2 regions of the Pseudactinotalea sp. Z1732 genome follow, and region 1 is predicted to be linked to the other one. Evidence: predicted binding sites of a transcription regulator. Region 1 holds the regulator's gene; the other holds the start of a gene.
What was found. Region 1 encodes LexA, which represses DNA repair genes until DNA is damaged. Its sites were predicted from a motif close to TCGAACANNTGTTCGA; they were not measured.
Positions count from the first base shown of each region.

Region 2: a site for LexA is predicted at 6,103-6,118, ahead of ACPL7H_RS01360 (DUF222 domain-containing protein). Genes of this name have one in related genera too.

Region 1 covers NZ_JBMPQC010000006.1:71,440-86,964, reverse strand. The annotation lists gene miaA (tRNA (adenosine(37)-N6)-dimethylallyltransferase MiaA) at 1-252, shown strand, start outside; gene dapF (diaminopimelate epimerase) at 263-1,192, shown strand; gene ACPL7H_RS12395 (DUF222 domain-containing protein) at 1,199-3,073, opposite strand; gene ACPL7H_RS12390 (class I SAM-dependent methyltransferase) at 3,604-4,227, opposite strand; gene hflX (GTPase HflX) at 4,582-6,117, shown strand; gene ACPL7H_RS12380 (ATP-dependent DNA helicase) at 6,114-8,183, shown strand; gene ACPL7H_RS12375 (metallophosphoesterase family protein) at 8,180-9,856, shown strand; gene lexA (transcriptional repressor LexA) at 9,834-10,571, opposite strand; gene ACPL7H_RS12365 (LysM peptidoglycan-binding domain-containing protein) at 11,074-11,469, shown strand; gene nrdR (transcriptional regulator NrdR) at 11,566-12,036, shown strand; gene ACPL7H_RS12355 (DUF5302 domain-containing protein) at 12,144-12,341, shown strand; gene serA (phosphoglycerate dehydrogenase) at 12,374-13,585, opposite strand; gene ACPL7H_RS12345 (HelD family protein) at 13,629-15,525, opposite strand, start outside.
Region 2 covers NZ_JBMPQC010000001.1:271,186-286,710, reverse strand. The annotation lists gene ACPL7H_RS01380 (LLM class flavin-dependent oxidoreductase) at 1-1,930, shown strand, start outside; gene ACPL7H_RS01375 (LLM class flavin-dependent oxidoreductase) at 1,923-2,816, shown strand; gene ACPL7H_RS01370 (YciI family protein) at 3,040-3,396, shown strand; gene ACPL7H_RS01365 (RNA polymerase sigma factor) at 3,400-4,659, shown strand; gene ACPL7H_RS01360 (DUF222 domain-containing protein) at 4,682-6,088, opposite strand; gene ACPL7H_RS01355 (LLM class flavin-dependent oxidoreductase) at 6,449-7,315, shown strand; gene ACPL7H_RS01350 (PQQ-dependent sugar dehydrogenase) at 7,403-8,626, opposite strand; gene ACPL7H_RS01345 (winged helix DNA-binding domain-containing protein) at 8,767-9,900, shown strand; gene ACPL7H_RS01340 (SRPBCC family protein) at 9,935-10,378, opposite strand; gene ACPL7H_RS01335 (M13 family metallopeptidase) at 10,458-12,491, opposite strand; gene ACPL7H_RS01330 (MarR family winged helix-turn-helix transcriptional regulator) at 12,533-13,027, opposite strand; gene ACPL7H_RS01325 (MMPL family transporter) at 13,242-15,428, shown strand; gene ACPL7H_RS01320 (hypothetical protein) at 15,425-15,525, shown strand, end outside.

The DNA of each region.
Region 1 (15,525 bases):
CTGGTCGCCAACGGGCTGGAGCGTGGGCGAACCGCCAACCGCGCGGTGGGTTACGCCCAGGCCCTGGCCGTGCTGCGCGGGGAGTGTGATGTGGCACAGGCTGTGGCCGACACCGGCCTGGCCACGCGGCAGTTGGCCCGCCGGCAGATCAAGTGGTTCCGACGTGACCCGCGCGTGCACTGGCTCCGGGCCGGCGCCGGGGTGCTGCACCGGGCGCTGGGTCATCTCGAGACCCGTTCCGATGCACAGTAGGCTCCGGCGTATGGGTCCAGAACCACATCCGGTCTTCACCAAAGGTCATGGCACCGGCAACGACTTCCTCCTCTTCGCCGACCCGGATGACCAGCACACGCTGAGCGCCGAGTACGTCGTGGACCTGACGGACCGGCACACCGGGATCGGCGCGGACGGCGTGATTCGTGCGGTCTTGGTCAGTTCGGCCGGCGGGGCGCTCGCCGATGTGCCGGTCCGTGACGCCGAGTGGTTCATGGACTACCGCAATGCCGACGGCTCGGTGGCGGAGGTGTGCGGCAACGGCGTCCGGGTGTTCGTGGCGTACCTCATCGATGAGGGCCTGCTCGAATTTCCCGACGGTGCAGCCGTTCCGATCGCGACCCGTGCGGGGGAGTTGATTGTGCGTCGGGAGGGGGAGGAGTTCGCGGTTGACATGGGGACGTGGTCGGCGCCGGGCGGTTCTGAGGCGCTGCGAGCCGGGTCGGATGTGCAGGTGGAGGTCGCGGGACTCCGCGCTCCGCGGCCGGGGTTGCGGCTGTCCGTACCGAATCCGCATACCGTGATTGCTCTGACCGATCCGGAGGAGTTGGAACTGGCGGACCTGAGTAAGGTGCCGGTGGTCGATCCGGAACCGGCTGAGGGTACGAACGTTGAACTCGTGGTGCCGTTGGGCGAGCAGGATCTGGACATCGTCGACGAGGCCGGAAACGTGGTGGGGGCGGAGTCGGTCGGGGTGGTCAAGATGCGAGTGCACGAACGCGGGGTGGGGGAGACCCGGTCGTGCGGGACCGGCGCTTGCGCCGCAGCGCTCGCGGTCCGGACCTGGTTCGGGGAGGGGGCCCCGAACGTCTGGTACGTCTTGGTTCCTGGCGGGCGGTTGCGCGTGAGCGTGCTCGAGGACGGGCACGTGGAACTGGCCGGGCCGGCTGAACTGGTGGCGCAGGTTCACCCGTTCTGAGCCACTTCAGAAGGGTGGTGGGTCGTCCCGGCTGGGATAGGCGTGAGGTGGCCCAACTGACTCGGAGGACGACGGTGTCCTGACGGGACCGTTGCGCGTGCTCTGCCCATCGCCGTTGGCTCGCCCGGCACCGTTCGTCTCGTGCTTCCCCGGGGGTGGGAGCAGGTGAGTGCCGTCGTGGTCGGTGCGGTAGCGGTGCCCGGTAGGGGTGGTCCATTCGTGCACACCCGGGGTGGGGCTGTTATGGGTGAATCCGGCGTGGGTTTTCAACCGGTGGTGTTGGCGGCACAGGGGGTGCAGGTTCCACTCGGCGGTGGGGCCGTGAGGGAAGGGCACGCCGTGGTCGAGGTCGGCGTGCCGGGCTTGGACGTTGCAACCCGGGGCCACGCAGAAGGGCTGGTTGGTGATGACTTGTTCGCGCAGCCACGGTGGTGGTTCGTAACGTTTCGCGGTCACGTCCAGGGCCCGGTTGGTCAGGGGGTCGGTGACGAGGCGCTTCCAGGTGCCCCCGGCGGCGAAGGCGCGGGCCACTTCGGCCGGCACGGGGCCGTATCCTTCGAGGTCACCGGCGTCGTTGCTGGTGCCCATCAAGGTGGATAGGGGCACGGTGATGCGGATCTGGGCCCGGGCTCCACCCACGGTGCCCAGAGTGAACGGCGTCAGCACCTCACCAGGGTTCAGCGGACTGCCATCATGGCGGCCCCGCCCCCTGGCCGGTGCCTCCTCGGAGGTGCTGAACACCGATGGGCAGGTGCACCCGTCACCAGCGCTCGCGCTGTCGTCACCGGTCTGGGCGTGCCCGGGCGTGGTGGCGCTGGGGCAGGGGCCGATGCGTCCGGTGGCCAGGGCCGTGTGGGCCATGGTGGTCAGGGCATCGGCACGCAGTTGGTCGAGGGTGCGCTCATCGCCGTCGTTCTTGGCTGTCCGCGCGCCCGCTTCCAGGGCGGTGTGCAACGCCATGGCATCGGTGGCCGGCCAGTAAATGCTGGTTGTGGCCATCCCATCGGGACGCACCCGCGGTGCACCCACTCGCCGCTCGGCCCGCGCCCGGGCGTGACGGGCGGAGAGATCCTCCGGATCCACCTCAGCCACCGCCGTGGCCACGTCCCGCTCCACCCGGGGCAAAGTGTTCAAACCTGCACCGGGTAACACCTGGTCGTGGACCTGCATCGCCACCTCTTCGGGCAGGTATTTGGTGGCCTGGACCAGCAGGTCCGCCTTGTCCGCATCGATGTCCCCCTCGCGCAGCGCCTGACCGACACCGATCCCGGTACCGGCGCGCATGGCCGCCCCGACGGCCACCAGCTTGGTCGCGCCCTGACGGGTCAACCCCACCCGGGCCCCCAACTGTGCTGCCGCGACCGACACCCGTGAGGGCGCCTCGGCCCGGCCCTTACCCAGGGCCAGCACCGGACGCAAGGACAACTCATGGGCCAGGATCCGCTGGTGATACGCGGCCAGGGCTTCCACCCGTCGCCACGCCGCCACCGCCTCGATCAACGTGTAAGCGTCCATCCCACTGGCATCCAGGCGCTCCAAGTCATACACAGCCTGCCAATCCCCACGCCGGCGGGCATGAGCCCCCACATCGGCCAGGTGCCCATCAGTGCGCGGGGCCACCCCCACCGGCAACCGTTCACCCCATGCCGGCAAGGGGAACACCCCCGTTGGATCCGGGTCTGCACACACCTGGGTGAAAACACCGGCAGCGATCAGATTGGCATCGACCAGTTCGTCCTCATCCAAGTCCGGAGCCTGCTCGTCGAACTCGCTCTCAGCAGCGGGGAAATGTGGATCCTGTGCCCATGCCTGCAGCACATGCGCGGGTGGGTCGTTGAACGCTGCGACCACCTCATCGGGCGCATCGAATCCAGGTGCCACCACCTCACGCCAACCCCGGGCTTCCAGTTCCGGCCCGGACGAGACTTCATCATCAGCCGGTTGAGGGATCTTCCACAGCGGCAACCGCCCACCCGGCCCCAACCCCCGCGAACCTCCACACTCGCACCTCGACCCCGACCCCGACGCGGATCCGGGCGTGGGCGCCGGCGCTGGCCGAGCACGGGTTCGTCCGTCAGCCGCTGGCCGAGCACGGGTTCGTCCGTCAGCCGCTGGCCGAGCACGGGTTCGTCCGTCAGCCGCTGGCCGAGCACGGGTTCGTCCGTCAGCCTCTGGCCGAGCACCGGTCTGCGCGTGAACCTCAGTTGCCTGCGCGGCATCAGCACGCACAGCGCCCTCCGCCGGCTTCCCCTGCCGGCCGGGCCCCGCTTGCGGTACGTCGAACATGCGTACGAGTCTACCGTGGGCCACCGACAACCACCAGACCCAGACGCCAGAAATCGCAGAAATATGCGCTCTCGGTAGGTCGGTAGGAAGGTCGCAGCAGCCTCCGAACCGAGGGCGTCTGCGACTCAGGCGCCGTCGGTCGGGCCGCGACCGCGCACCGTCAGCACCCGGAATCCCTTCGAACTGGCCAGGCGTTCCACCTCGAAGCCGAGGTCGGCCGCGATCCAACGCTGGAGCGAGTCCGACCCCAGGTTCTTCTGCACCACCAGGTGCGCCTGCGCGCCGGACCGCAGCCGAGGCAGCCACGCGCGGAGCAACCCGTGCAGCACAGCCTTTCCCACGCGAATCGGCGGGTTGGACCACAACTCATCGATGACCGGATCGGGCTCGGCCGTCAGCAAGGCATCGGGTGTGAAAGTCTCCACGTTGCCCAGCCCGAGCGTCCTGGCGTTCGCGGCCGTCAGCTCCAACGCACGCTCGTTGACGTCCACGGCCAGCACCCGTGCCTGGGGCGCGGCGCGCGCCATCGAGAGCGCGATCGGCCCCCACCCGCACCCCAGGTCCACCAGGACCCCGGACGCCGGCGGCTCGGTGACCGTGCGCAGCAGCACAGCGGTACCAGGATCGAGCCGGTCCCCGGAGAACACCCCCCGGTCGGTGTGCACCTCAACCTGCTCACCGCGAAGATTCACCGAGATCGTGCGCCGGCGCGCGGGGCCGGCCGTCGGGGACTCGAAGTAGTGCGCCACCCCGCGAGGATAGCCGCGCGGGGGTGACCGCCCATACTGACATGCGCGGTCGTGGCCCCGAGCGTGCCTCATCCCATGCGGCTTCGTGGATCGGGCCGGGGCATGCGAGATCACAAAGGCCCCCCGGATTCCATAGCATTTCCGCTATTCACCTCTATTCCATGTCGGTGATCAGGGCGCAGGTGTCCGGGCCGAGGCGTCGTGGCTCAACGCGGACCACCACTCCGGACCACACGCGCTCAGCGAAATCGGTTGGAACCCCAGCATGAGCGTGGGAAAGTGGAAACGACAGATTCCCCGGCCCTGGCGCGACCCGATCTCCCCAGCCAACCGGGACCGCGACGACAGGACACGATGACCAACACCCCCTCGCAGGACCGCCCAGTGGCAGAAGGACGTACCCACGCCACGAACGGCTCGCCCACCGATGACGTCGAGGATCGCGCCCAAGCCGTGGTGAACCGCATCCTGGCCCGCCACGGCACCGCCATCCAGGCCGACGACGCCGCGCCCAGCGAATACGACGGCGACCAGTTCGACGCGGAGGAACGCGCCGCGCTGAACCGCGTAGCCGGGCTGTCCACCGAACTCGACGACGTCACCGAGGTGGAGTACCGCTCGCTGCGCCTGGAGCGGGTGATCCTGGTTGGCCTGTGGTCCGAGGGCACCGTGGAGCAGGCCGAGGTCTCGCTGCGGGAGTTGGCCGCCCTGGCAGAGACGGCCGGATCGCAGGTGCTCGATGGAGTGCTGCAGCGTCGTCGTCATCCTGAACCGGGCACCTACCTCGGCTCGGGCAAGGCGGCCGAACTCGCTGAACTGGTGCACGCCACCGGCGCCGACACCGTGATCGTGGACTCCGAACTGGGCCCGTCCCAGCGCCGTGGCCTGGAGGACGTGGTCAAGGTCAAGGTGATCGACCGCACGGCGCTGATCCTGGACATCTTCGCCCAGCACGCCAAGTCCCGGGAGGGCAAGGCGCAGGTGGAACTGGCCCAACTGGAGTACCTGCTGCCGCGCCTGCGCGGGTGGGGTGAGTCGATGTCCCGGCAGGCCGGTGGGCAGACGGCCGGGGGCGCCGGTATCGGCTCGCGCGGACCCGGGGAGACCCAGATCGAGTTGGACCGTCGGCGGATCCGCACCCGGATGGCCCGGCTTCGACGGCAGATCGCCCAGATGGCCCCGGCCCGGGCCGGGCGGCGCCGCTCCCGCCGTGCCGGTGCGGTGCCCTCGGTGGCGATCGTGGGGTACACCAACGCCGGCAAGTCCTCGTTGCTGAACCGGCTCACGGACGCGGGTGTGCTGGTGCAGAACCAGTTGTTCGCCACCCTGGACCCCACCGTGCGGCGCACCGAGACCCCGGACGGGCGCACCTACACCCTGGCCGACACCGTCGGGTTCGTGCGGAGCCTGCCCACCCAGCTCGTCGAGGCTTTCCGCTCCACGCTGGAGGAGGTTGCCGAGGCCGACGTGATCGTGCACGTCGTGGACGCTTCCCACCCCGATCCCGCTGGTCAGATCGCCGCGGTGCGCGATGTGCTGCGAGAGATCGAGGGCAGTTCGGAGATCCCCGAACTCGTGGTGCTGAACAAGGCCGACCTCGCCGATGCCGAGACCATCGCCGCGCTACGCACCCGCGAGCCCAGCGCCGTCGCCGTCTCCGCGCGCACCGGCGCGGGCATCGGGGAACTGCGCGAACACATCGCCTCCGAACTTCCCCGCCCGGCGGTGGAGGTGGATGTGCTGGTTCCCTATGAGCGCGGCGATCTGGTGCACCGGGCCCACGTGGCCGGAGAGGTGATCAGTACCGAACACACCGAGGACGGGACCCGGCTGCACGCACGGGTCGACGGGGCGCTGGCGGCAGACCTGGATGCTGCCGTCGGCGGATGAGCCCCGACGACGCCGGCAGCGACGCGGGCGGTACCGTTCCAACCGACGACGACGTGAGTCGCCCCGATCCGCCATCGCACCTGGATACCGTGCTCGATGAGGTCATCGCGGCGATGGGCGGCGCCCGCCGGGAGGGCCAGCACCAGATGGCCACCGAGGTGGCCGCCGCGCTGGCCGGCGCCGAGCACCTCCTCGTCCAGGCCGGCACCGGCACCGGTAAGTCGTTGGCGTACCTGATCCCGGCGCTGCTGCACGCGGTCGGCAACGAGGAACGGACCATCGTCTCCACCGCCACCCTGGCCCTGCAGCGCCAGGTGCTCGGACACGACCTGCCGCTTGCCGCGGAGTCCCTACGGCGGCACCTGCCCCGGGAGCCCCAGGTGGCGCTGCTGAAGGGATGGCACAACTACCTGTGCCTGCACAAGGTGGCCGGTGGCTACCCGGCCGACGACGAGGGCACCCTCTTCGATGCCGCAGCCGCGGCCCCCTCGGCCGCCGAGGAGCACCCCGAGGGCCAGGACGACTCCCTGGGCGGACAGGTGCTGCGGTTGCGCAGGTGGGCCGAGGAGACCAGCACCGGGGACCGCGACGATCTGGTGCCCGGGGTCAGCGACCGGGCCTGGCGGCAGGTTTCCCTCACCTCCCTGGAGTGCCTGGGGCAACGCTGCCCGCTGCTGAACGACTGCTTCCCCGAACACGCCCGCCGCGCCGCCCGTGAGGCGGACCTGGTGGTGACCAACCACGCGATGCTGGGGATCGCCGCCTCGGGTTCCCCGAAGGTGCTGCCCGAACACCAGGTGCTCATCGTGGACGAGGCGCATGAACTCGCCGACCGGGTCACCGCCCAGGCCACGGTGGAGTTGTCCGCCGCGTCCGTGGAACGCACCGCCCGGCTCGCCCGCCGTCACGCCGGGATCGCGCTCTCCGCCCTGGAGGATGCCGCCACCCATCTGCGCACCAACCTTGGTCTGGTGCCCGAGGGCCGCCTGCCCCAGGGCCTGCCGGCCGAACTGGTGCCCACGGTGCGCTCCATCGCCGAGGCGTGCCGTGAGGCGATGACGGCGGTGCGCACCGAGCAGACCCAGGGCCAGGGCAAGGCCGAGGAAGCCGGTGGCCGAGCCATGGCGACGTCGGCGCTGCTGGTGCTGTTCGAGATCGCCGAACGCCTGCTTTCCGACAGTGTGGCGGAGCGGATCGACGTGCTCTGGTGCGAGCGCGGGCGCGCACCGGGGGAGGGTTCGCGGCTGAAGATCGCACCGCTGGACGTGGCCGGCCCGATCGCCTCCGAGCTCTTCGCCGAGCGGGCCGCGGTGCTCACCTCGGCCACCCTCGCCCTCGGTGGTACCTTCGACCACGCCGTGCGCAGCGTCGGGATGGGCTTCGGGCCCCACCGGGCCGTGCAGGTGTCCTCCCCGTTCGACTACGGCAAGCAGGGCATCCTCTACGTGGCCTCGCACCTGCCGCCGCCGGGCCGCGACGGCACGGCCCAGGAGGCCCTGGACGAACTCGCCGGACTGATCGAGGCCGCCGGCGGGCGCACCCTCGGGCTGTTCTCCTCCCGACGCGGTGCGCAGGCTGCGGCCGAGGCGCTGCGGGAGCGGCTGGACACCGAGATCCTGTTACAGGGCGAGGACTCGATCCCGGCCCTGGTGCGCCGGTTCTCCGCCGAACCCGCCACCTCCCTGTTCGGCACATTGTCGCTGTGGCAGGGCGTGGACGTGCCGGGGGAGGCATGCCAGTTGGTGGTCATCGACCGGATCCCGTTCCCGCGCCCCGATGACCCGATCCGCCAGGCGCGCCAGGAGGTGGTGGCTGCCGGAGGTGGCAACGGCTTCATGGCGGTGGCTGCCAGCCACGCGGCTCTGCTACTGGCTCAGGGCGCGGGCCGGCTGGTGCGTGGGGTGGCCGATCGTGGCGTGGTGGCCGTGCTCGACCCCCGGCTGCGAACGGCGCGCTACGGCAGTTTCCTGGCCAAGTCGCTCCCGCCGCTGTGGCCCACCACCGACGGTGACCTGGTCCGGGCCGCGCTGCGCAGGCTGTCCGGTGGCGGGGACGCACCGGCATGACGTCCGGTTTCCGCGTCCGGCCCTACCTGCACGCACCGAGCAGCACCGGCATGACGATCATCTGGTTCTCCCACACCGATGAACCCGGAGAAGTCGTTGTGACCGGCCCGGGCGCGCCCGGGCCGGTCACGTCCCGACCCGAGGCCCTCGACGTGCTGAGCCCTACCGAGGCCGAGCGCACCGAGCACATCGAGGGTCTGGCGCCCGGCTCCTGGCTGTACCCGGACGGGAACGTCCGCCACGTCGTCGTCCTGACCGGCTTGCGGCCACACACGCGGTACACCTACGCGGTCGCCCAGGATGGCGAGCAGTACCGTGCCGCCTTCCGCACCGCTCCCACCGACGGGTCCTGGCAGCAGATCCACCTGGTGGCGCTGTCGGACTCCGAGACCGCTCCGGCCGGGCGGGTGACGCATCGCTCCTGGCCGGCCGGCCCCGGCGGGGAGTCCCGTCCCGACCCGCACGGCTTGTGGCGGGAGGCCTTCGGCGTGGCGGAGCACACCGCCGGCCGGCCCGTGCTGCGCTACCCGCTCACCAAGGCGGAGGGCTACCGGGCGGTGGTGAGCATGATCGCCCAGGAGGAGGCGGACCTCATCCTGCATCCCGGTGACCTGGTCGGCGGCGGGGGATACCAGCCCGCCTGGGATGAGTTCTTCACGATCAACGCCCCCTCGGGCCTGCTCTCGCGGGCACCGCTCCTGCCTGCGCTGGGAAACTGGGAGAACTTCGGCGCCCGCAACGGCCGGTACGGCACGCCGTCGGACCGTTCCCCGGTGGTGCGGGCCCGGGCCAAGTACCACGCCCACTTCCCGGGCCCGGACGGGTCGCGGGGCCGGGGCTACTACCGCCTCGACCACGGACCACTCACGATCCTGACGCTGGACTCCTCGAACGGGGAGCCCGACGACCATCGGTCCCGTTACGTCCGGCCCCTCACCGGGCGGGCCTACCGGGGCCCGGGCACCGATACCCAGGACCACTTCACCGCAACGGAGTACACCGCCGCCGGTGGCACGGACCTGAACGACATCGCCCCCGGCAGGCCGCAGTGGCGCTGGGCCGAAGAGAATCTGGCCGACGCCCGGGCGCAGGGCCGGATCATCCTGGTCCAGTTCCACCACGTGCCCTACTCCAGCGGTGCGCACGGCCTACCGATGGATCACGAGTTCTCTACCGGTCAGGGCGGAACCCCGATGCGCAGGTTCCATCGGATGTTCAGTGAATTCGGCGTGGCCGCGGTGCTCTGCGGGCACAGTGAACTGTTCGAGCGCTCGGTGGTGCCCGACGGCGACGAAGGCTCACCCGGGGTGCTCTACTACGACGTCGGTGTGGCCGGGGACAGCCTGGGTGGCGAACTGCGAGGGGGTGATGGGGAGCTCCTGCGGTACAACCCGCACCGGGCCTGGACGGCCGACCAGGACGCTCCGGAGCGCTGGGAGGTGGCCGGCGACGGCAACCCGGTGCTGCGTGAGGGTGGCAAGCACTACGGCTACCTGGACATCAACCTCGAGCGCACCGGGACCGGAGCGCGGTTGACGCTGCAACCGATCCACGCCTTCCCGGTCCTGGACTCGCAGTACCGGGTGCTCCGGATCGAGCGACGCACCTACGACGACGAGGTGTGCCTGCGGATCGGACCGGACGGGCGGGTCACACCGAGCGCAGGACGCTGACCACCCGGCCCAGGATCTGGGCGTCGGATCCCTCGATCGGGGAGTAGGCGGAGTTGGCCGGCATCAGCCAGACCTCGCCCTCGGTGCGCTTGAGCGTCTTGACCGTGGCCTCACCGTCGATCATCGCCGCGACGATCTCACCGTTCTCGGCCACCGGCTGCTGACGCACCACGACGAAGTCGCCGTCGCAGATCGCGGCGTCGATCATCGAGTCGCCGGTGACCTTGAGCAGGAACAGGTCGCCGTCGCCGACCAATTGGCGCGGCAGCGGGAAGACGTCCTCCACCGACTGCTCGGCCAGCACCGGGCCGCCCGCCGCGATCCGCCCGACCACCGGGACGTAACTGGGCGAGGCGTCCACCTGCTCATCGGAGTCGGTGCTGAAGAACTGTTTCGGGCCGCGGGCCGAAGCCGGTGCCGGGCTCTCTTGCGCCGGCGCCGTGCCGTGGGGATCCAGGATCTCGATCGCGCGGGTGGAGATCGGGTCCCGGCGCAGGTACCCCTTTTCCTCCAGGACCTGGAGCTGGTACTTCACCGATGACGGGCTGGCCAGGCCCACGGCGGTGCCGATCTCGCGCATCGTCGGCGGGTACCCCTTGGTCTCGATGTTGGTGCGGATCGAGTCCATGATCCGCTGTTGCCGGGCGGTCAGACCGGGGGAGTGGCCGGTCTGGTCCGGGTGCTGCCGGCTGGTGTCCTTGGGTCCCTCGGCCATCGTGTCCTCCTGCGGTTCGGTGCGGTTGCGAGCGGCTCTGCCATGGTCCCGTCACCGCGATGTCAGGGGTCGGTGGTGGGGTGTTCCCCATGACGTTCCTAAGCCTAGGCGTTACGGCGCCGAACAGGAAACATCTGTTCGACTGGCGTGTCGACGCTATCGAACGGCTGTGTTACTGTCCATACATGTGTTCGCAGAACATCAGTTCGAGGGTCGGTCGGTTGCCGGTCCCGGACGTGGCCCGAGGAGTAATCCGATGAGTGCACTGGCGATCCACCCCAGCCCCTCGACCCGGCGGGCCGCCCTGCGGCGGTCGCGGACGCGCCCCTGCTGGCACGCCGGCCCTGCACGTAACTCGACCTGTCACCTCCCGGTTCCCGCAGTCTTCTCGGCGCCCGGAGCGGCTCCGGCCCCGGAGGCCCCGAAGGCTACGCCGCAGAGCGACGTGCCGCGGGCCCTCGTACCCCAGCAGACCGAGGGCTCGGGCGGCCGGACCCGTCCCGTGACGCCCCTGGTGACGGCACCGGTTCGCCCGACGGCTCCGGTTCGCCCGGCGGTACCGGTTCGTCCGGCGGCGCCGGTGCGCCCGGCCAGGGCGCGCGAACACGCCCCCCTGCGGCTGACCACCCGCGGACGGCGGGTGCTGGTCGCGCTTGGCTTCGCGCTGGCGATCGCCGTGGGCGGCGGGCTCGGCACCCTGCTGGCGCCAGAGGCGCAGACGCCGGCAGAGGTCTCCACCGTGGTGGTCCAGCCGGGCGAGAGCCTGTGGGTGATCGCGAGTGAGATCGCCGATCCGGGGCAGGACGTGCGCCAGGTGGTGGAGACCATCCGCGGCATGAACGGGCTGGAGCGCTCCACCGTGCACGCCGGCCAGGAGTTGAGCGTCCCGCAGGGCTGAGGAACCCGCTGGAGGGCGACGTCCCACACCGGTAGCCAGATGTGGCATTGTGTGTGCACCGAGCACGCCGTCACCAAGCCGGGAAGGGACGCGCCGATGCATTGTCCGTACTGCCGTAACCCCGACTCGCGGGTGGTGGACTCCCGCACCGCCGACGACGGCGGCAGTATCCGCCGCCGCCGGCACTGTCCCGAGTGTTCGCGCCGCTTCACCACGGTGGAGAGCACCAGCCTCACGGTGATCAAGCGATCGGGGGCGATGGAGCCGTTCAGCCGGGAGAAGGTCGTGGCCGGTGTGAGCAAGGCGTGTCAGGGTCGCCCGGTCTCCGCCGATGACCTGGCGCTGCTGGCCCAGCAGGTGGAGGAGTCCATCCGCGCCACCGGCGTGGCCGAGATCGACTCCCACGAGGTCGGATTGGCGACCTTGGGGCCGCTGCGGGCGCTGGACGAGGTGGCGTACCTGCGCTTTGCCAGCGTCTACCAGAACTTCACCTCCCTCGAGGACTTCGAGGCCGCGATCACCGCGCTGAAGTTGGACCGCAATCCTGCCTCGGAGCAGTACGCCTGAGGGTGCATGGCCGGGGTTTATCCGCTGGCGTGTTCGCGCCGGACCCGGCAAGGTTGCGGATGAGCCACCCCGGTCCCGGTCCGTGGTGAGTTCAGGGAGGACTGTTGATGTCATCGAAGAAGAACGGATCCGAAGGCCCCGATCGGCTGATGGCCGATGCCAAGGCGAAGATGCGCGAGGCGCTCGATCGCAAGAACGCGGGTGACCACCCCACCGCAGATGGAGTCCGGAACACCGGTTCGGTGAACGGGCCGGAGGTGGTCGGCGAGCCCAAGCGGACATTCCGGCCGCGTAAGACCGGCTGAGTTCCTCGCTCGGCGCCCGGTCCGAAGCGTGCCTAGACCGACCCGTTGAGCTCGCGGACACTGATGGTGCCCTCGATCTCACGAAGGTGGTCCCTTGCCTGCCGCGGCAGGGTGCCGCTGATGTCGGTCACCGAGTAACCCACGTCACCGGTGGTGGCGAGCATCTGGGAATCGATGTTCGCACCACCGGAGGACAACGCCTGGTTCACCGCGGCCAGCACGCCGGGCACGTTCCGGTGCAAGTGGGCGATGCGCTGGCGACCCGGCCCGGGCGTGTCCAACGTGAGCCTGGGCAGGTTCACGCTCAGGGCCGTGGAGCCCGAGCGCATGTAGTCGCGGAGTTTTCCGGCCACGAACACCCCGATGTCCTGCTGCGCCTCCTCGGTGGATCCGCCCACGTGCGGGGTCAGGATCACGTTGGGCAGCCCACGCAGTTCGGATTCGAACGGGTCGCCGTTGCGCTTGGGCTCGTCGGGGAAGACATCCACCGCGGCGCCGGCCAGATCCCCGGCCCTGATCGCATCGCGCAGGTGGGCGTAGTCCACCAGGAACCCGCGGGAGAGGTTGAGGAAGATGGCACCGTGCTTCATCCTGGCGAACTGCGCCGGCCCGAACATCCCGGCGTTCCCGGCCCGGCCGTCGACATGCAGGGTGACCACATCGGAGACCTCCAGCAGGGAGTCCAGATCCGGCATGCGGCGGGCGTTGCCGAGGGCGAGTTTCTCGGCGTTGTCGTAGAAGACCACCCGCATCCCCAGGGCCTCGGCGACGACGGAGAGTTGGGTGCCGATGTTGCCGTACCCCACGATGCCCAGCGTGCGCCCACGCACCTCGTGCGCACCGTTGGCGGACTTGTCCCACAGGCCCGCGTGCAGTGACTTGTCCTTCTCGGTCAACCGCCTGGTGAGCGCGATGATCTCGGCCAGGGCCAGTTCCACGACCGAGCGGGTGTTGGAGAACGGGGCGTTGAAGGCGGCCACCCCGTGGTGGACGGCGGCATCCAGATCGATCTGGTTGGTGCCGATGCAGAAGGCGCCGATCGCCTGTAGGTCCGGACTCCGCGACAGGACGCGTTCGGTGACGTTGGTCTTGGACCGGATGCCCAGGACGGACACACCTGCCAGGGCCTCGATCAGTTCGTCCTCGTCCAGGGAACCGGGCACGGTGGAGACGTCCGCGCCGGATCCCTCGAGTAGATCGAGTGCCAGGGGATGGATGTTCTCCAGGAGCAGTGCCTTGACCACGGTGCTCATCGTCCTTCTTCTTCCTCGCCGGTAGCCAGGCGTCTCACCTGTCGGACATCGGCTGGTCCAGTGCGGCTGCGAAACCGGCCGGCAGTTCCTCGGCGTGCACCACGTGCAGACGCTGGGTGGGCCGCGTCATCGCCACGTAGAGATCCGCGGGCTCGCCCTCGGCCAGGATCGCCGCGGGCTCGGCCACGATCACTCGATCGAACTCCAGTCCCTTGGCCCCGGCCGGATCCAGCAGCACCACTTGGGCGGCCAGGTCCACCGGTCCGGCCGGGATGTCCAGCATCCTGCTCAGTTCATCCTGGCGGGCTGTCGCGGTGATGACGGCCACGGTGCCGTCGCCCACGGCGGCCACTTCGTCCTCCAGCACCGCCGCCACGGTCTCACCGAGGCTGTCCGCTGCGGTCAGGACCAGTGCGTCGGGGACCTCGCGGGCCGATTGCAGGGGTGCCGGCGGGTGCTTCGGATCGGCGGCGGTCACAGCAGCCCGGGCCGCCCGCATCACCGAGGCCGGCGTGCGGTAGTTCACAGTCAGTTCGGCGACCCGCCAGTCCCGGCGGAGCATCGTGTCCAGGCGCTGGGACCACTCGCGGGTACCGGCGGGGGAGGAGGTCTGTGCGACGTCGCCGACCACCGTCATTGACCGGCTGGGGCAGCGCCGCAGCAGCGCCCGCCAGGCCATCTCCGAGAGCTCCTGTGCCTCATCGATCACGATGTGCCCGTAGGTCCAGGACCGGTCCCGGTAGGCGCGCTCGGCGGTGGTCAACTGTGGCCCCGACTCAGCGAACCGTCCCGCGAAGGTCTCCGCCGACACCAGATCGCGGGCAGTGACGGGATCGTCACTGCTACCGACCGAGGCGAGAACCTCCCGGGCGTAGGCGACCTCCTGCTCCCGGCGCGCGGCCTCCATGCGCGCCTGGGCGCGCTCGGTCTCGTCATCGGAACCGATGAGCTCGGCGGCCTCGTCGATCAGGGGGATGTCCGCCGTCGTCCACTCCGACCCGACCGGCCGCACCAGGGCCTCGCGGTCGGCCGCCGGCATCCGTCCGGCCACGGCTTCGAGTTTGTGGGGTTTGGCGAACAACTCGGCCACCAGGCCGGTAGCCGTCAGTGGCAGCCAGCACAGGTTCAACGCCACCCGCACGTCCCGGGCACTGCGGATCTCCTCGACCACCTCGGCCGGATCCTCCCCGGCGCCGCCGATCTGCTCCAGGTACTGGGTAGCCAGTGCGGTCAGCATCGCGCGGACGAACGTGACCCGGGCCCGGTTGTGCGGGTGCCCGGACCGTCGGGCGCGGGCCTGAGCCTCCCGCACCTCATCCGGCCGCAACTGCAGCACCACCGATCCCACCTTGAGTTCCTGGGGCCCCAGCACCCGCTGCTTGGCCCTGACCGCCCGGGAGATGATCCCGGCCCATGCGCGGCGCCCCTTGATCCTGGCCACCCGCGGTTCCTCGGTGGCGGTGGCGCTGATCCCAGGAATCAGATCACCCAGCGTCGAGGAGACCACCCCGGTCTCGCCCAGGGCTGGCAGCACCTGTTCGATATAGCGCAGGAACACCCGGCTCGGGCCGATGAGCAGCACGCCGGAGCGTTCCAGGCGTTCCCGGTGGGAGTACAGCAGATAGGCCGCCCGGTGCAGGGCCACAGCGGTCTTGCCGGTGCCCGGGCCGCCCTGGACCACCAATACCCCGCCCAGGTCGGAGCGGATGATCGCATCCTGCTCGGCCTGGATCGTGGCGACGATGTCACCCATCCGTCCGGTGCGGGAGGCCTTCAGCGCGGCCATCAGCGCACCCTCGCCGGCCAGTTCCACCTGGGTGTCCGGGTCAAGTGCATCGAGGTCGAGAACGTCGTCCTCGATCGCCACCACCTGGCGATGCCTGGTTTGCAGGTGCCGGCGCAGCGTCACGTCCCCGGGAGCGTGCGCGGTG
Region 2 (15,525 bases), on a different contig from region 1:
CCGGCGGCTGGTGGTACTGCCCGCCGTGACTGACCAGCCCGCGTTCGTCGACCAGTCCGCGTTCGTCGACCAGTCCGCGTTCGTCGACCAGGCCGCGTTCGTCGACCAGGCCGCGTTCGTCGACCAGGCCGCGTTCGTCGACCAGCCCGCGTTCGTCGACCAGTCCGCGTCCCTCGGCCAGTCCGCGTCTGTCGACCGGTCCGCGCTCGGCGATGAGTCCGTTCCTGCGGACCGCAGTGACCAGGCCGAACCAGTGGTTCCGGTTCGCCGGACCGTCCACCGCACCAGGATGAGCACCGAGGACCTCGTGCGCCTCGTCGTCGACGAAGGCGTGAGCGGGCTGCTGGCTCGGGCGGGCGGTGCGTCGTCCTCCGCTGATCTCGAGCACTTCTCCACCCACACCGCACCGGCGGTTCGCGCAACCGTCGCCGAGGCCCTGCCGGGCCTGGGCTCCCAGCGGATCCGGCGCGCAGGCGTGCGCGCCAAGCGACACCCGGGCATCGACTACGAGGGCGTGCCAGAGTCACTGGTGCACACCGCCGTCGAACCGGGGGACGCCGCCTACGGCCGGCTGAAGTCGAACTACCTGCGCGGCGGCAGTCCGGGCCTGATCCTGCGCCCGGAGACCATCGAGCAGGTGAGCGACGCCGTGGCCTACGCCCGGCGCAACCCGCACCTGGAACTGGGTATCCGCAGCGGCGGGCACGGCATCTCGGGGCGGTCGACGAACATCGGCGGCCTGGTGCTCGACGTGGGACTGATGAACGCGGTCGAGGTGGTCGATGAGGCCAGCAGGCTGGTGCGCCTGGGACCTGGCGCCCGGTGGCGGGATGTGGCCAGCGCGCTGCAACCCTATGGCTGGTCGATCGGTTCGGGTGACTACGGCGGCGTGGGCGTGGGCGGGCTGGTCACCGCCGGCGGCCTGGGTTTCCTCTCCCGCCACCACGGCCTGACGATCGACAACCTACGCGCGGCGGATCTGATCGTGGCCGACGGCACCCGGCTCCGGGCGAGCGAGGAGGAGAACCCCGAGGTGTTCTGGGCCGTGCGCGGCGCCGGGGCCAACCTCGGCATCGTCACCTCGGTGGAGATCACCGCCTCGCCGGTCGATCAGGTCGGCTGGGCCCAGCTGGGCTTTGCCGCGGGTGACGTGGCGCAGTTCCTGCAGGCTTTCGCCGACGCGGCCACCAGCGCCCCACGGCAGACCACCGCGTTCCTCCTCATGGGCCCGCCCCGGGGCGGCAGCGCCACCGCGCAGGTGATGGCGATGGTCGACTCCGACGATCCCGATGTGGTGATCGAACACCTGCAACCCTTCGCCCAGATTCCCACCATGATCCAGCAGCAGGTCGTCATCGCCCCCTATGCCGCGGTGATGAACATGTTCCCCGAGGCGCCCCACCAGGGCCGCGGCGACCCAGTGTCCAGGTCCGGGCTGCTGAACCAGGTCACTCCTGAGTTCACCAAGGCTGCCGCGCGGTTGCTGGACTCCGGCACGATCGGCTGGTTCCAGTTGCGCACCATGGGTGGTGCGATCGGGGACATGCCCGCCGAGGCCACGGCGTTCGTACACCGGGACGCCGTGATGCATCTGACCGTGATGGGTAGCAACGCCCAACGGGTGGATAGGCACTGGGAGGACCTGCGCGAGCACCTGTCGGGGGTGTACCTCAGTTTCGAAACCGACCGGAGTTCGCAGCGACTGGTGGACGCGTTCGGGGAGCAGGGGCTGGCCAGGCTGCGTAGGTTGAAGGCGGAACTGGATCCCCACCAAGTGTTCCGCGACAACTTCGCGATCCCACCCGCTGACGGGACCCCACCTGCTGAGGCGGTCCCACCTGCTGAGGCGGTCCCATCTGCTGATACGACCCCATCCGCTCACGCGATCCCAACCAATCACGCCGACCGACCAGGAGGCACTCATGACTGACTACGGCCACGACCTACTCTTCGGCACCTTCGTGACTCCCACGAACTCACCGCCCCAGCATCCGGTGGAGCAGGCGATCGTGGCCGACCGCGCGGGATTGGACCTGGTGAGTTTCCAGGACCACCCCTACCAGGGCCGATTCCACGACACCTCCACCCTGCTCGCCTACGCGGCGGCCAAGACCGAACGGGTGCACCTGACGGCGAACGTGACGAACCTGCCGCTGCGTCCGCCGGCGGTCCTGGCCCGGGCGATCGCGACCCTGGACCAACTCTCCGGTGGCCGGATCGAACTGGGTCTGGGTGCGGGCGGGTTCTGGGACGCGATCGAGGCCATGGGCGGCCCGCGACGAAGCCCGGGGGAGTCGATCGAGGCCCTGGAGGAGGCCATCGAGATCATCCGTGGCATCTGGAACGCCTCCGAACGCGGGCGTTTCGTGGTCGAGGGCAAGCACTACCAGGTCGATGGCGCCAAGCGTGGCCCGGCCCCCGCCCATGACGTGGGTATTTGGATCGGGGCGTACGGCCCACGAATCCTGCGGATGACCGGCCGGGTGGCCGACGGGTGGATCCCCTCGTGGCAGTACCTGAAGAACGGCGCCGAGGACCTGGTCCGGATGAACATGAACATCGACGACGGCGCTGCGGCAGCCGGGCGCGAACCGGCAGCGGTCCGGAGGTTCTTGAACATCGGGGGCAGGTTCGCCGCCCAGTCGGGAGGTTTCCTGCAGGGTCCGCCGGATCAGTGGGCCAAGGAACTGACCGAGATGACCCTGAGGCACGGCATCACCGGGTACTTCCTGGCTTCCGATGATTCGGCCACCACCGAGGCGTTCGCTCACGAGGTGGCCCCGGCGGTGCGGGAATTGGTGGCTGCCGAGCGCTGAGCCGCCCGCCTCCGCCGGGTCCCACCCGGCCCGCACGCGACCTCGTCTGCGCCGGTTCACGACGCACGTGCTATAGCCCCGGCAACAGGGGCGTCGGAGCGGCCCCGCGGGGCGACCAGATCGGTGACCTCGGCCGCGAATCTTTGCCGGACTGTCGATTTCTGCTGTCCTCGCGCGACATGATGGTGACGGCACCATCGCCGTCACCATCGAAAGGACGATGATGAAGTACCTAGTGATGCTGATCGGCGACGGTGACGTGCCCGCGTGGGACACCTTGAGCCCGGAGGAGCAGGGCGCGTTGATGGGCAGGTTCGGCGAGTTCGACGAGGCGTGCGGCGCTCGCGTGGGCGTGGAAATCCTCGCCGGGGAGGCTCTCTCGGACGGCCAAGCCGACGCCACCGTGATGCGCACCCGAGCCGGCGCCGTCACGCTCACCGAGGGCCCCTATGCCGAGGCCCTGGAGGGCTTGGGCGGGTTCTTCCTGATCGAGGCACCGGACCTGGACGTCCTGGTGGAACTGCTCGGCCACCTCCCGCCGTATGACATCCAGATCTCACCGGTCGTGGACCCGTACTGACCCGTGCCGCAGCGCGTCCTCGACGACCTCTGGCACAGCCATTGGGGCCTGCTGCTGGGCCACCTGATGGCGCGATTCAATCGCGCCGACCTCGTCGAGGACGCGCTCGCAGAGGCCTTCGCGCAGGCCGCTTCCCAGTGGCCCGCAGCCGGCGTGCCGCACAACCCGCCCGGGTGGCTGCGTACCACCGCCCATCGCCGGGTGCTCGATGCGCTGCGGCATGAGCGCACCATCCGGAGCAAAGCCCACCTGATAGCCGACGACGACGTGCAGCCCGGCCCGGAGGATGCGGCCGCTCCGGGAGGGGTAACGTCGTCTGCCACGGTCGCTTCGGCCGTCGATGAGCGCCTGCCGCTGCTGTTCATGGCTACCCACCCGGCCCTGGCCGAGGAGGTCCGCCCGGCGCTCGCGCTTCGGTTCGTGCTCGGTGTGCCCACTGCCGAGATCGCACGGTTGTTCCTGGTGCCGTCAGCCACGATGGCGGCACGGCTGACCCGCGCGAAGAAGCGTCTGGCCGGCAGCGGGATCGCGTTCGCGATCCCCGACCGAAACGTCTGGCCGGATCGGCTCGATGACGTGGCCCGGGCGATCTACCTGGCATTCACCGCCGGATATGCGCCCGGAGGCGGCCACGACGTTGTCCGTGCGCAGCAGGCAGGGGAGGTGGTACGGCTCGCCGATCTGGCTACTGACCTGCTGCCCGGCCGTCCGGTGCTGGAGGCCCTGGTCGCGCTGGTGCGGTTGCAGCACGCCCGCCGCGATGCGCGGGTCAGTCCGGAGGGTGCCCTAGTGCGCCTGGCTGATCAGGACCGGTCCCGGTGGCACGGCGCCGAGATCGCGGCGGGCTTGGACCGGCTCACCGCCCTGTCCCCGACCGATGGCCTGGCGGAGGAGTTGCGCCTGCAGGCCCTGATCGCGGCCTTCCACGCGACGGCCACCCGCGCTGCTGACACCGACTGGGCGGGAATCGTGCGCGCCTACACCCGACTGGAGGCACTCACCGGATCACCGATCGTGCGGCTCAACCGTGCTGTCGCGGTGGGCGAGGCATCGGGGGCGATGGCCGGCCTGGCGATTCTGCGTGCCGCCGCCGACGAACTGCCCGGCCATCATCGTGTGGCGCTCGTGCGCGCCGAGTTGCTGCACCGCGGTGGACAGGCCGAGGCCGCTCGTCAGGCATACCTCGAGGCGATCGAGGCCTGTCCCGACGGCGCCGAGCGAGACCACATCCGGGCCCGGCTAGTCCTGGTGAGCAGAGCATGACGTGCCACTACGCATGGTGCGCCTAGTGGCGCATGGTGAATGCGTACTCGCCGGCGGGAGTTCGGGTGTGGTGGTAGTCGTCGTCGTGTGCCATTCGGTGGTGGCGGTGGCACAGGGGGACGGCATTGTCGAGGTTGGTGGGTCCGTGCTCGGACCAGGGGATGGCGTGGTGGAGTTCGCACCAGGCGTAGGGCCGTTGGCATCCGTGCGCGGCACACGCGGTGTGCTGGGTGGCTAGGGCGGTGCGTTGGCTTTCGGTGAAGAGTCGGTTGCCGCGCCCGAGGTCCAGTGGCTGGGATTGACCGCCCAGCACGAGGGGCACCAGGCCGGAGTTGCAGGCCAGTTGCCGCGCTCGGGCGGCGGAGATCTTCTCTCCGGTGTCCAGTCCGGCCGCAGCGATGCGTCCGCGGAGCACCTGCTCGTCGAGGGTGACGACGATCGTGGCGGCGGTCTTCGGGCTGAGGTGGTCGGTGGGTAGGTGTTCGATCAGTTCTGCCAGGGCCAGGCCGTGGGCGTTGGCCCAGTCGGTGCGCCGGCCCTGGGCCACCCGGCCCGGATCGGGAAGCCCGGACAGATCCTCCACGACGCTGCCGGCCCCGCCGCTGCCCTGGGAACCACTCGCGTCTGCGCCGTTTCTCCCCCCAAAGTGTCCTCCAGCACCGCCAGCACCGCCAGCGCCAGCAGCGCCAGCGCCAGCAGCGCCACCTGCGCCGTTGCTGTCGCTGCGGCTCGTGCGGCGTGGTGCGGTCATCGTGTGGATGATCTTGCGCAGCAGGTGGCCGTGGAAGACAGGCAGGGTGAAGTGGCCGGTGACGGTGCCGTCGTGGTTGTCCCGGATGGTCAACCGGGTGTGAGCGCGGGCCTGTTGCTCTTCATCGGCGATCTGGCCATCTTCGTGGGCGTCGATGCTCTCCCGGTCCTTCTTCAGCGCTTCCAACTGTCGCCGTGCTCGCTGGCGCAACACCGAAGGCGGCATGTGCTTGGCTTTGTCGACCAGGTCTTCTTCGACCCGGGCCCGCTCGGTGGTGGTCAGCCCGTCGGGGAGTTTTTCGCCTGCTCCCACGATGATCTCGGCGTGGTCGGGGGAGATGTCCCCGTCGTCGAGTGCGCGTTGGGTGGGGCCGCGGTCGCTGAGGCGGGTGGCGAGTTTGGTCTGGCGGCTGGTGTCCCGACCGTCGTCGTTGGTGTGCTTGGCCGCCCAGGAGGCGGTATCGGCATGACCGGACTTGCGCGCGGTGTTGGCCTTCTCCGCCGCGTTGAGCACCTTGAGCTTGTAGGCCCGAACCCGCGACTCGATCCGCCTCAGGTCTACCAGCAACTGGCTCTGCCCGGCAGCGCTGAGCCCGCCCGGATCCAGCCGCGACAACCCATCCAGCGCGGCGTGCACCTCCTGGGTCGGGGAGATGCTCGGGAGCGGGTGTACGGCCATGAACCTACACTACCTAGAACGCCCGTTCGAGTCAACGGTTTACTCCGATTCGTGTCACATGGCACTGGTGCCTGATGGTAGGTAACGGTTGGTGCCTGCGGGTCATGGCGGCGGTGGCCGGGGGGGCGGGCGCCTACAGGGCGTGGCAGTGGGGTCTTCTGGGTGAGTGCGTGGGTGAGTACAGGTCCGACGGCCGGGCGTCTGCGGCCCGCGACATGAGCGACTGCAGGGCGTGGCAGTGAGCGCCCGCTACCCGGCGCGCCCGTGGGAGACTCGAACCATGGCCAATTCGACGAATCCCCCGCCCTTCGGCGCCGAGATCGACCAGCGCGCACCGGCGCGCCCGCAGGGGGGTGTGCGATGACTCGGGTCGGCGCGATATTCAACCCGCACCACAATCCACCCGAGGCGCTGCGAGGGGCGGTCGAGGCCGCCGAAGCCGCCGGCGTTCCCGAGCTCTGGCTCTGGGAGGACTGCTTCCGTGAGTCGGCCTACGCCTCGGTCGCCGCCGCCCTGGCGTGGACCGAGCGCCTGCGGATCGGCCTGGGGATCGCACCGATCCCGCTGCGCAACGTGGCGGTGACCGCGATGGAGATCGCGACGATCGAGCGGACCTTTCCCGGCCGGTTCTACCCCGGCCTGGGCCACGGCGTGCTCCCGTGGATGAAACAGGCCGGCGCGCACGCTGCCTCCCCGCTGACGCTCATGCGCGAGTACATCACGGTGCTGCGGTCGTTGCTGGCCGGGGAGGAGGTGACCGTGGCCGGCCGCTACGTCACCCTCGGCAAGGTGCGGCTCGAGTGGCCGTTGGAGGCCGCACCACCCGTCTACGCCGCAGGCGTGGGACCCAAGACGTTGGCACTGACCGGGGAGGTCGCCGACGGTGCGGTCCTCGTCTCCGGACTCTCCGTCGCCGAGGTGGGTGAGCGGGCCCGCCTGATTGCCGACGGGCGCACCGCCGCCGGACGTGACGGCGATGCGGTGGTGGTGGCCTACGTCGACACCGCCTTCGGCGACGGCGCCCGGGAGCGGGTTGCCGCCGCGCTGGGCGAGGCCGGCACCGACGACAACCGGGGCGTGTGGGGCGAGCCCGACGACGTGGCGGCCGCGGTGCGACGCTTCGCCGAAGCCGGTGCCGACGCGGTCATCCTCTCGCCCGTGGACGGTGAGCCCGACCTGCACGCGTTCCTCCGTGCCACCGGGGAGGTCGCCCGCCTCATCGACTGAGCGGGGCCAGTCAACTGAGCGGCGCCAGTCGACTCACCGAGGCCACAGCCGGAGAACCGGCGGTGCGCTCGTGCCTGCTGAGCGGCTCTAGTCCGGGCGCAACTCCATCAGCTCGCCACCGTCGGTGGCGAGCCAGATCGCGCCATCGGGAGCCTCGGCCAGGGCGCGGATCCGATCACCCATCTCCCACTCATCCACCTGCTCGGCGTTCTCGCCGTCCAACTCCACACGCACCAGGTTCTCCCCCGAGAGGCCGCCCAGCAGCGCGCTGTCGGCCCATCCGGTGAACAGGTCGCCGGCATAGATCATCAGGTTCCCGGGCGAGATCGCCGGCACCCAGTAGGCCTTCGGTGCCTCGAAGCCATCGCCCTCGGCGTGATCGGGGATCGCGGTGCCGTCGTAGTGCTCACCCATCGACACCTCCGGCCAGCCATAGTTGGCGCCCTTGACGATCAGGTTCAGTTCATCGCCGCCGGCCGGCCCCATCTCCGAGGACCAGAGGTTGCCCTGAGAGTCCAGGTCGATGCCCAGCGGGTTGCGGTGCCCGGTGGTCCAGAACTGCGCCGCGACGCCGCCGTCATCGGCGAAGGGGTTGCCGGGGGCAGGATCACCCTCCAGCGTCAGGCGCACGATGGTGCCGAGGTTGGTGCCCATGTCCTGAGCGGGTTGCAGCTCCTGCCGGTCCCCGGAGGTGATGTACAGGGAGTCGTCGAGGACCACCATCCGGAGCGCGAAGTGGCCGTTGCCGGACGCCGGGTCCTGTTCCCAGATCACCTCGAGATCCTCCAGGGCGGCGCGGTCAGCGTCGAGGTGTGCCCGTCCGACCACCCCCTGGCTACCGCCGTCGGCGACGCGCACCCAGCTGAGGTAGATGATCTGGTCCCGCTCGAAGTCCGGGCCGACGATGACGTCGTGCATACCGCCTTGCCCCGCGGGGACGACCTCGGGCACGCCGCTGACCGGCCTGACCTCACCGGACTCCTGATCTCGTATCTGCACGGCGCCGGTGCGCTCGGTCACGAGCAGCAGGTCGGTGCCCGGCAGGAACTCCAGCGCCCACGGGTTCTCGAACTGATCGTGCTCCACGGCCTCGAACTCCGCCACCGCTGCGTCGTCGTCGTCGCGGGTATCCTCCGCCCCCGGTGACTCCTCGCCGTCGGCCGACTCCTCGCCGTCGGCCGGCTCCTCGACGTGGGCCGTGTCCTCTTGCTCCTCAGTGGTCTGCGGCTCCGCAGTGGTGGCCGGATCCTCAGGCGTGTCCGGATCGTCCGCAGCGCACCCGGCGAGCAGCAGTGCAACTCCCGTGACCATGAGTGCGCAGCGCATACTTCTCGACGCTAACAGTGCCTGTTCGCACCGCAACAGAAGCCACGAGGCTCGGGCGAGCGCAGTCGTGCGGGTCGCCACCGTTGCTCAGCCCGGGTGTGGGTGGTCGGCGCTACCGTACCCGTATGGACCACGCGCGCCCGGACAAGCACCTGACCGCCCGGGCGCTGAACCGGGCGACCCTGGCCCGCCAGTTGCTGCTGCGCCGGGCACCCCTGGACGTGGCCGAGGGAGTCCGCGCCATCACCGCGGTCCAGTCCCAATCGGCCCCCTCGCCCTACCTCGCCCTGTGGAACCGGTTGGCTGACTTCGACCCCGCGGATCTCGACACCGCCTTCACCTCGCACCGCATCGTCAAGGCCACGCTGATGCGCATCACGCTGCACGCGGTGCACGCCGAGGACTACCCGTTGCTGCACCGCGCGATGCAACCGACCTTGCGCGGGGCGCGGCTGGGCGATGCGCGGTTCACCGGCGAGGGGCTCACCCCGCAGATGGCCGACGACGTCGCCGGTCACCTGGGCGAGTTGCTCGCCGAGCCGCGCACCGGGGAGCAGGTGGCCGCCGACCTCGCCCACCCGCAACTGTGGTGGGCGCTACGCCATTACGCCCCGATCGTGCACACCCCTACCGGAGGGCCGTGGTCGTTCGGCGCCAGGCCGGCCTACGTGGCCAGCCCGCATCCGTCGTCGTCGGCCGATCCGGATGAGGCCGCCCAGCATCTGGTGCGCCGCTACCTGCAGTCCTTCGGTCCGGCGCGGGTGCATGACGTAGCGCAGTACGCGCTGATCCAGGTGACACGGGCGCGGCGGGTGGTCGAGACGATGACGGATGAACTCATCGGGCGCCAGGGCCCGGACGGGGTGGAGTTGCTGGACGTGGAGGGCGCGCCACTGCCCGAGGAGGACACGCCCGCCCCGCCACGACTGCTGCCGATGTGGGACTCGGTGCTACTGGCCTACTCCGACCGCTCACGCATCATCCCGCCCGAGTACCGCGGGCATGTGATCCGCCGCAACGGCGACACGCTGCCGGCTGTGCTGGTGGACGGACAGGTGGCGGGGGTCTGGCGCGCGGTGGACGGCGCCGTGGAGGTCACGACGTTCCACCCCCTGTCCGAGGCCGACTGGGCCGGCATCGAACAGGAGGCGGTTGCGCTCGCGGACTTCGTCGCCGACCGCGATCCGGTGGTCTACGGCCGCTACCGGAACTGGTGGGCGAAACTGCCCGCGGAGCAGGTGCGGGTCTTCGGCGAGTGAATCCCCGGGCGGGGTGCTCGCTCGCCGCGCCCGGTCAGTCCACGTCGCCGCGCCAGCTACCGGTGGCGGTGCCGCGCTTCTCGATGAACTCCTTGAACCGCTTCGCGTCGGCCTTGACCTGACGGTCGTCGGCCCCGACAGCAGCGCCAGCCTTCTCCTTGGCGTCCTGCGGCTTCCACTCGAGCTGGATCATCACCCGGGTGGTGGTCTCGCTCAACTTGTGGAACGTGACGACACCGGCGTGGTAGGGCTCGCTGTCCACCGTGCGCCAGGCGATCCGCTCGTCCGGGTGCTGCTCGGTGATCTCGGTGTCGAACTCCCGCGTGGTCCCACCAACGGTGACGACCCAGTGGTTCTTGGTGTCGGTGACCTGGGTGATCGAGTCGACCCCATCCATGAAGTGGGGGAAGTCCTCGAACTGGGTCCACTGGTTGTACGCGACAGAAACCGGTACGTCGACCTCGATGGACTCTTCGATCTCGTCCTCCTAGTTGTGTGCGGTGCTTCCTTTCATAACAACGCGGGAGAGGCCCCGCCACTTGGCGGACCGCTGGTGGTCACCAGATCCGCACCCGCTCCTCGGGTGGCAGGTAGAGCGCGTCCCCGGGTTGGACGTCGAAGGCCCGGGCGAAGGTGTCCAGGTTGCGTACCACGCCGTTGCAGCGGAACTCGTTGGGGGAGTGCGGGTCGATCGACAGCAGCCGGATGACCTCGGCATCGCGGGCCTTCTGCTGCCAGATCCGGCCCCAGGAGTAGAACACGCGCTGCAGACCGGTCAGCCCGTCGATCACCGGTGCATCGTCGAGACCGGAGCGGCCCGCCTTGCGCAGCGCGATCTCGTAGGCCTTGATCGCGATCGACAATCCGCCCAGGTCACCGATGTTCTCCCCGACCGTCAGAGCCCCGTTCACGTGGTGGGTGCCGTCCAGCTGCGCCGGGGAGAACTCGTCGTACTGGGAGATGAGTGCCCGGGTGCGCTTGTCGAACTCGGTGCGGTCCTGCTCCGTCCACCAGTTCCGCAGCCGGCCGGTGCCGTCGTACTTGCTGCCCTGGTCGTCGAAACCGTGCCCGATCTCATGGCCGATCACCGCGCCGATGCCGCCGTAGTTCCAGGCGATATCGGCCTCGGGATCGAAGAACGGTGGCTGCAGGATCGCGGCCGGGAAGACGATCTCGTTCCTGGTCGGGTGGTAGTAGGCGTTGACCATCTGCGGCGGCATGAACCACTCGTCGCGGTCGACCGGCTTGCCGAGCTTCGCCGTGTTGCGATCGGTTTCGAAGCGCTGCGCGCGCCGCACGTTGCCGAGCAGGTCGGTCGGGTCGATCTCCAGCCGGGCGTAGTCGCGCCAGGAGTCCGGGTAGCCGATCTTCGGGGTGAAGCCGTCCAACTTCTCCAGGGCCCGCGCCTTGGTCTCCTCGCTCATCCAGTCCAACTCGGCGATGGACTGTCGGTAGGCCTCGATCAGGTTCGCCACGAGCTCCTGCATCGCAGCCTTGTGCGCGGGCGGGAAGTGACGCTCGACGTACACCTTGCCCACGGCCTCACCCATCGCGCCCTCGACCAGCGCCACGCCCCGCTTCCAGCGTTCGCGGAGCTCCTCGGCGCCGGTGAGGGTACGACCGTAGAAGTCGAAGTTCTCCTCCACGAAGGCGGCAGGCAGGTAGGGAGCCCGGCTGGAGACGACGTGCCACAGCAGCCACAGCCGCAGGGAACTGACGTCGGTCTCCTCCCACACCGTGCCCAGGTGGGTGAGGTAGGACGGCATCCCGACGATGGTCTCGGCAAGGGCATCCTCGGGAAAGCCCAGGGCGGTTCGCCACGTCTCCCACGGGAAGCCGGGGGCGGACTCGACGATCTGGTTCCAGGTGCGCGGGTTGTTCAGCAGGTGAGCCTCCCGCGTCTTGACCCGGTCCCAGTGCCCGGCGGCCAGCCGGGTCTCCACGTCCATCACGCGCTGCGCGGCACCGGCGGCCTCCTCGGCGGTGACCAGCCCGGACAACTCCAGCATGGTGGCCACGTGGGCCACGTAGGCGCTGCGCACCGGTGCGTGGGTCTCCTCGCGGTAGTAGGACTCATCGGGCAGTCCCAGGCCGGCCTGCGACAGCATGACGATGTAGCGGTCGGGGTTGTTGAGGTCGGTGTCGATGCCCAGCCGGATCGCCCCGGTGATGCCGGTGGCCTTGAGTGCACCCATCGCTCGCGCCAGTGCCTCGGAATCGGTGGCGGCGGTGAACAGTTCCAGGTCTGCCCGCAGCGGGGCGGTTCCGAGCGCCTCGATCCGTTCGGTGCTCATGAACGAGGAGTACAGCCCGCCGAACTGGGCGGCCTCACCGGAGGCGGTGTCCTCGTCGGTGTCCTCGCCGGCCTGCGTGTCGGCCGCCGCGGTGATGATCTCCCGCACGCGCGCCTCGGACAGGTCGCGCAGCACCATGAAGGCGCCGTCGCGGGCGCGGTCGGCGGGGATCTCGTGCTCGCGGACATAGGTGCCGTTGATGAAGCCGTACAGGTCGTCCTGCGGTCGCACCGAGGTATCCATCGCGCGCTCGAACGGCGTGGTGGTGGCGGTGGTGTCGAACTGGTTTGTCGTCATGCCTGGACGATACGTGGATTTGAGGGTTCGGTGACGCCGGATCAGACCCGGTCACGCTGCTCGGGCAGGGGCAGATCGGTCAGCATCTTCATCAGCAGTTCACGCAGTTGCGCGATCTCGGCCGGGTCCAGGCTCTTCCCGATCAGGCTCTCCACCGCCTGAGTGTCCTGCAGTGCTTCCAGCGCCTCCCGGCCCTTCTGGGTCAAGGTCGCCAAGCGCCGGCGCCGATCCATCCGGTGTGGTTCCCGGGTGAGATAGCCGTGGCGCTCCAACCCCGGCAGCACGCGGCCCAGCGTTTGTTCGGTGACGTGCATCTGGGCGGCGATCTCACGCTGGGACAGCGCTCCGCGCACCAGCACGGCCAGCACCGGGACCGAGGCGTGCGTGAGGTGCCAGTGCGCGAGGTACTCATCCCACCGGCGCTCGACCCTGCGGGCCGCAGCGGACAGCAACCGCCCGGTGGGCCACGACTCGGGGGAGGAGTAGGCCGCGGTGTGCTCCGAGGCGCCTGTCGGTACCGACTCCTGACCGCTCACGTTCCGATCACCTCTGTGCCGCTCACTCGCCTCACGTCTCGATCCTGGCTGGTCCCGGCCCGCCGGCGTCCTGGCGGGCTGGTGATGTGGGCGACGTCACGAAAGGACTTGTCGCCATGACTTGCACGGTACCTGTCCAGGAACGATATTACTAAGCATGCTTAGTAATCGAACGGGGAGTGCCCGGCATCGGGGCAAAAGTACCCGCTCAGCGGTGCTGCGCGCACTCACTCTCGTCGTCGTCCTCGGCGCCTGGCTCGCCATCGGCGCCTTTGGCGGCATAGCCCAGGGCAACCTGTCCCAGGTCCAGGAGAACGACCAGGCCTCCTTCCTGCCGGAGTCCGCGGAGTCCACCCGCGCCGGCGAACTCGCTACCGAGTTCATCGACAACGAGACCCTCCCGGCGCTGCTCGTAGCGATCCCGGACGACGGCGGCGGCGAGATCACCGAGGAGCAGATGGCCGCCGCCCAGGAACTGGCGGAGGCGATCCCGGAGCGGGAACTGCCCGGCGGGGCGGCCCTGGGTGACTACGTGGATGGACAGGTCGTCGTGGTGCCCGCCGAGGACGGCGAGGCGCTGCTGTTGCCGGTCCCGATCGCCGAGGACGAGGCCGACGAACTGTTCTCCGGCTCCGGGGACCGGGTCAGTGAGGTCGTGGTGCAGGAATTGCGCACCATGGCAGCCGAGACCCTGCCGGACGAAGGCCTGCAGGCCTGGGTGACCGGCCCAGCGGGTTTCGTGGTCGACCTTGTGGGTGCCTTCGCCGGGATCGACGGCGTGTTGCTGGTGGTGGCCCTCGTGGTGGTATTCATCATCCTGGTGCTGGTCTACCGCTCTCCGATCCTTCCCTTCGCCGTGCTGATCACCTCGGTGTTCGCGCTGGCCGGGTCGGCGCTGGTGGTCAAGCCACTGGCCGAGTCCGGCCTGCTGGTGCTGAACGGGCAGAGTCAGGGCATTCTGGCGATCCTGGTGATCGGGGCGGCCACCGACTACGCACTGCTGGTGGTGGCCCGGTACCGGGAGGAACTGACCCGCAATGCCGAGCCGGCAGCGGCGATGCGCATCGCGTGGAAGGCTTCGGTACCCCCGATCGTGGCCAGCGCCGGCACCGTGATCGCCGGGTTGTTGTGTCTGCTGCTGTCCGACCTGAGTTCCAACGCCAGCCTCGGCCCGGTGGGCGCGATCGGGATCGCCGCGGCCATGCTCGGCGCGCTGACCCTGCTGCCGGCCATCCTGCTGATCGGTGGGCGTCGCTCCCGTGGCATCTTCTGGCCGAAGACCCCCGCGTTCACCCCCGACGCCCTGGCCGCCGTGGACAGAGGTGCAGGGCTGTGGGGCCGGGTGGCGGCACTGGTGTCCCGCCGCCCGCGCGTGATCTGGGCCGGCACCGCCGTGGTGCTGCTCGGTCTCGCCGCGTTCCTGCCCACGTTGCAGGCCGAGGGCACCGGGGAGGCGGACGTGTTCCTCGAGGACGTCGAGTCCGTCACCGGCGAGCAGGTGCTGGCCGAGCACTTCGACGCCGGTCAGGTCGATCCCGTTCTCGTCCTCGTCGAACAGGACAACGCCGAGGACGTGCTGGAGCAGGTGCGCTCGGTGGAAGGCATCGGTGAAGCCGACGTCCTCACCGACGACGACGGCGACGCGGTGGTGGTGGACGGCCTGGTCCGGATCGAGGCGTCCACGACCGCTACCGCGGAGAGCCAGGAAGCCACCAAGGTGGCGGGCCAGGTGCGCAGCGAGGTGCAGCAGGTCGACGAAAGCGCACTCGTGGGAGGGGCGGCCGCGGAACGGCTGGACACCCAGGAGACCGCGTCGCAGGACATCCGCACCATCGTGCCGCTGGTACTGGCTGTGATCTTCGTGATGCTGGTGATGCTGCTGCGTTCGATCGTGGCACCGCTGCTGATCCTGGCCGCGAACGTGCTCTCCTTTGCCGCCACGATGGGTCTCGCCGCGATCTTCTTCAACCACGTCTTCGACTTCCCCGGAGCGGATGCGTCGGTGCCCCTGTACGGGTTCATCTTCCTGGTCGCCCTGAGCATCGACTACTCGATCTTCCTGATGACCCGGGTGCGGGAGGAGTCCCTGACCCACGGCACCAGGGCCGGGGTCCGCCGCGGGCTGACGATGACCGGCGGGGTGATCACCTCCGCCGGCGTGGTGCTCGCGGCCACCTTCAGCGCCCTGGTGGTGATCCCGTTGTTGTTCCTGGTCCAGTTGGCCTTCATCGTCGCGGTGGGTGTCCTGATCGATACGTTCATCGTGCGCAGCCTGTTGGTTTCAGGCATTGTGTATGACGTCGGTCGCGCCACCTGGTGGCCGTGGGGATCCCGGATTCCCCGCGATGAGGCACGGGAGCGCTCGGAGAGGAAGCCGGCCCTGCAGGGGAGTAGCGGATGAGTCGTACCGCCCACGGATCTTCGGCCCATCTGGTGCGCCGGATCGGCGTCACCGTCAGTTACGTGATCTGCCTGGTGGGGTCGATGATCGGGGTCGG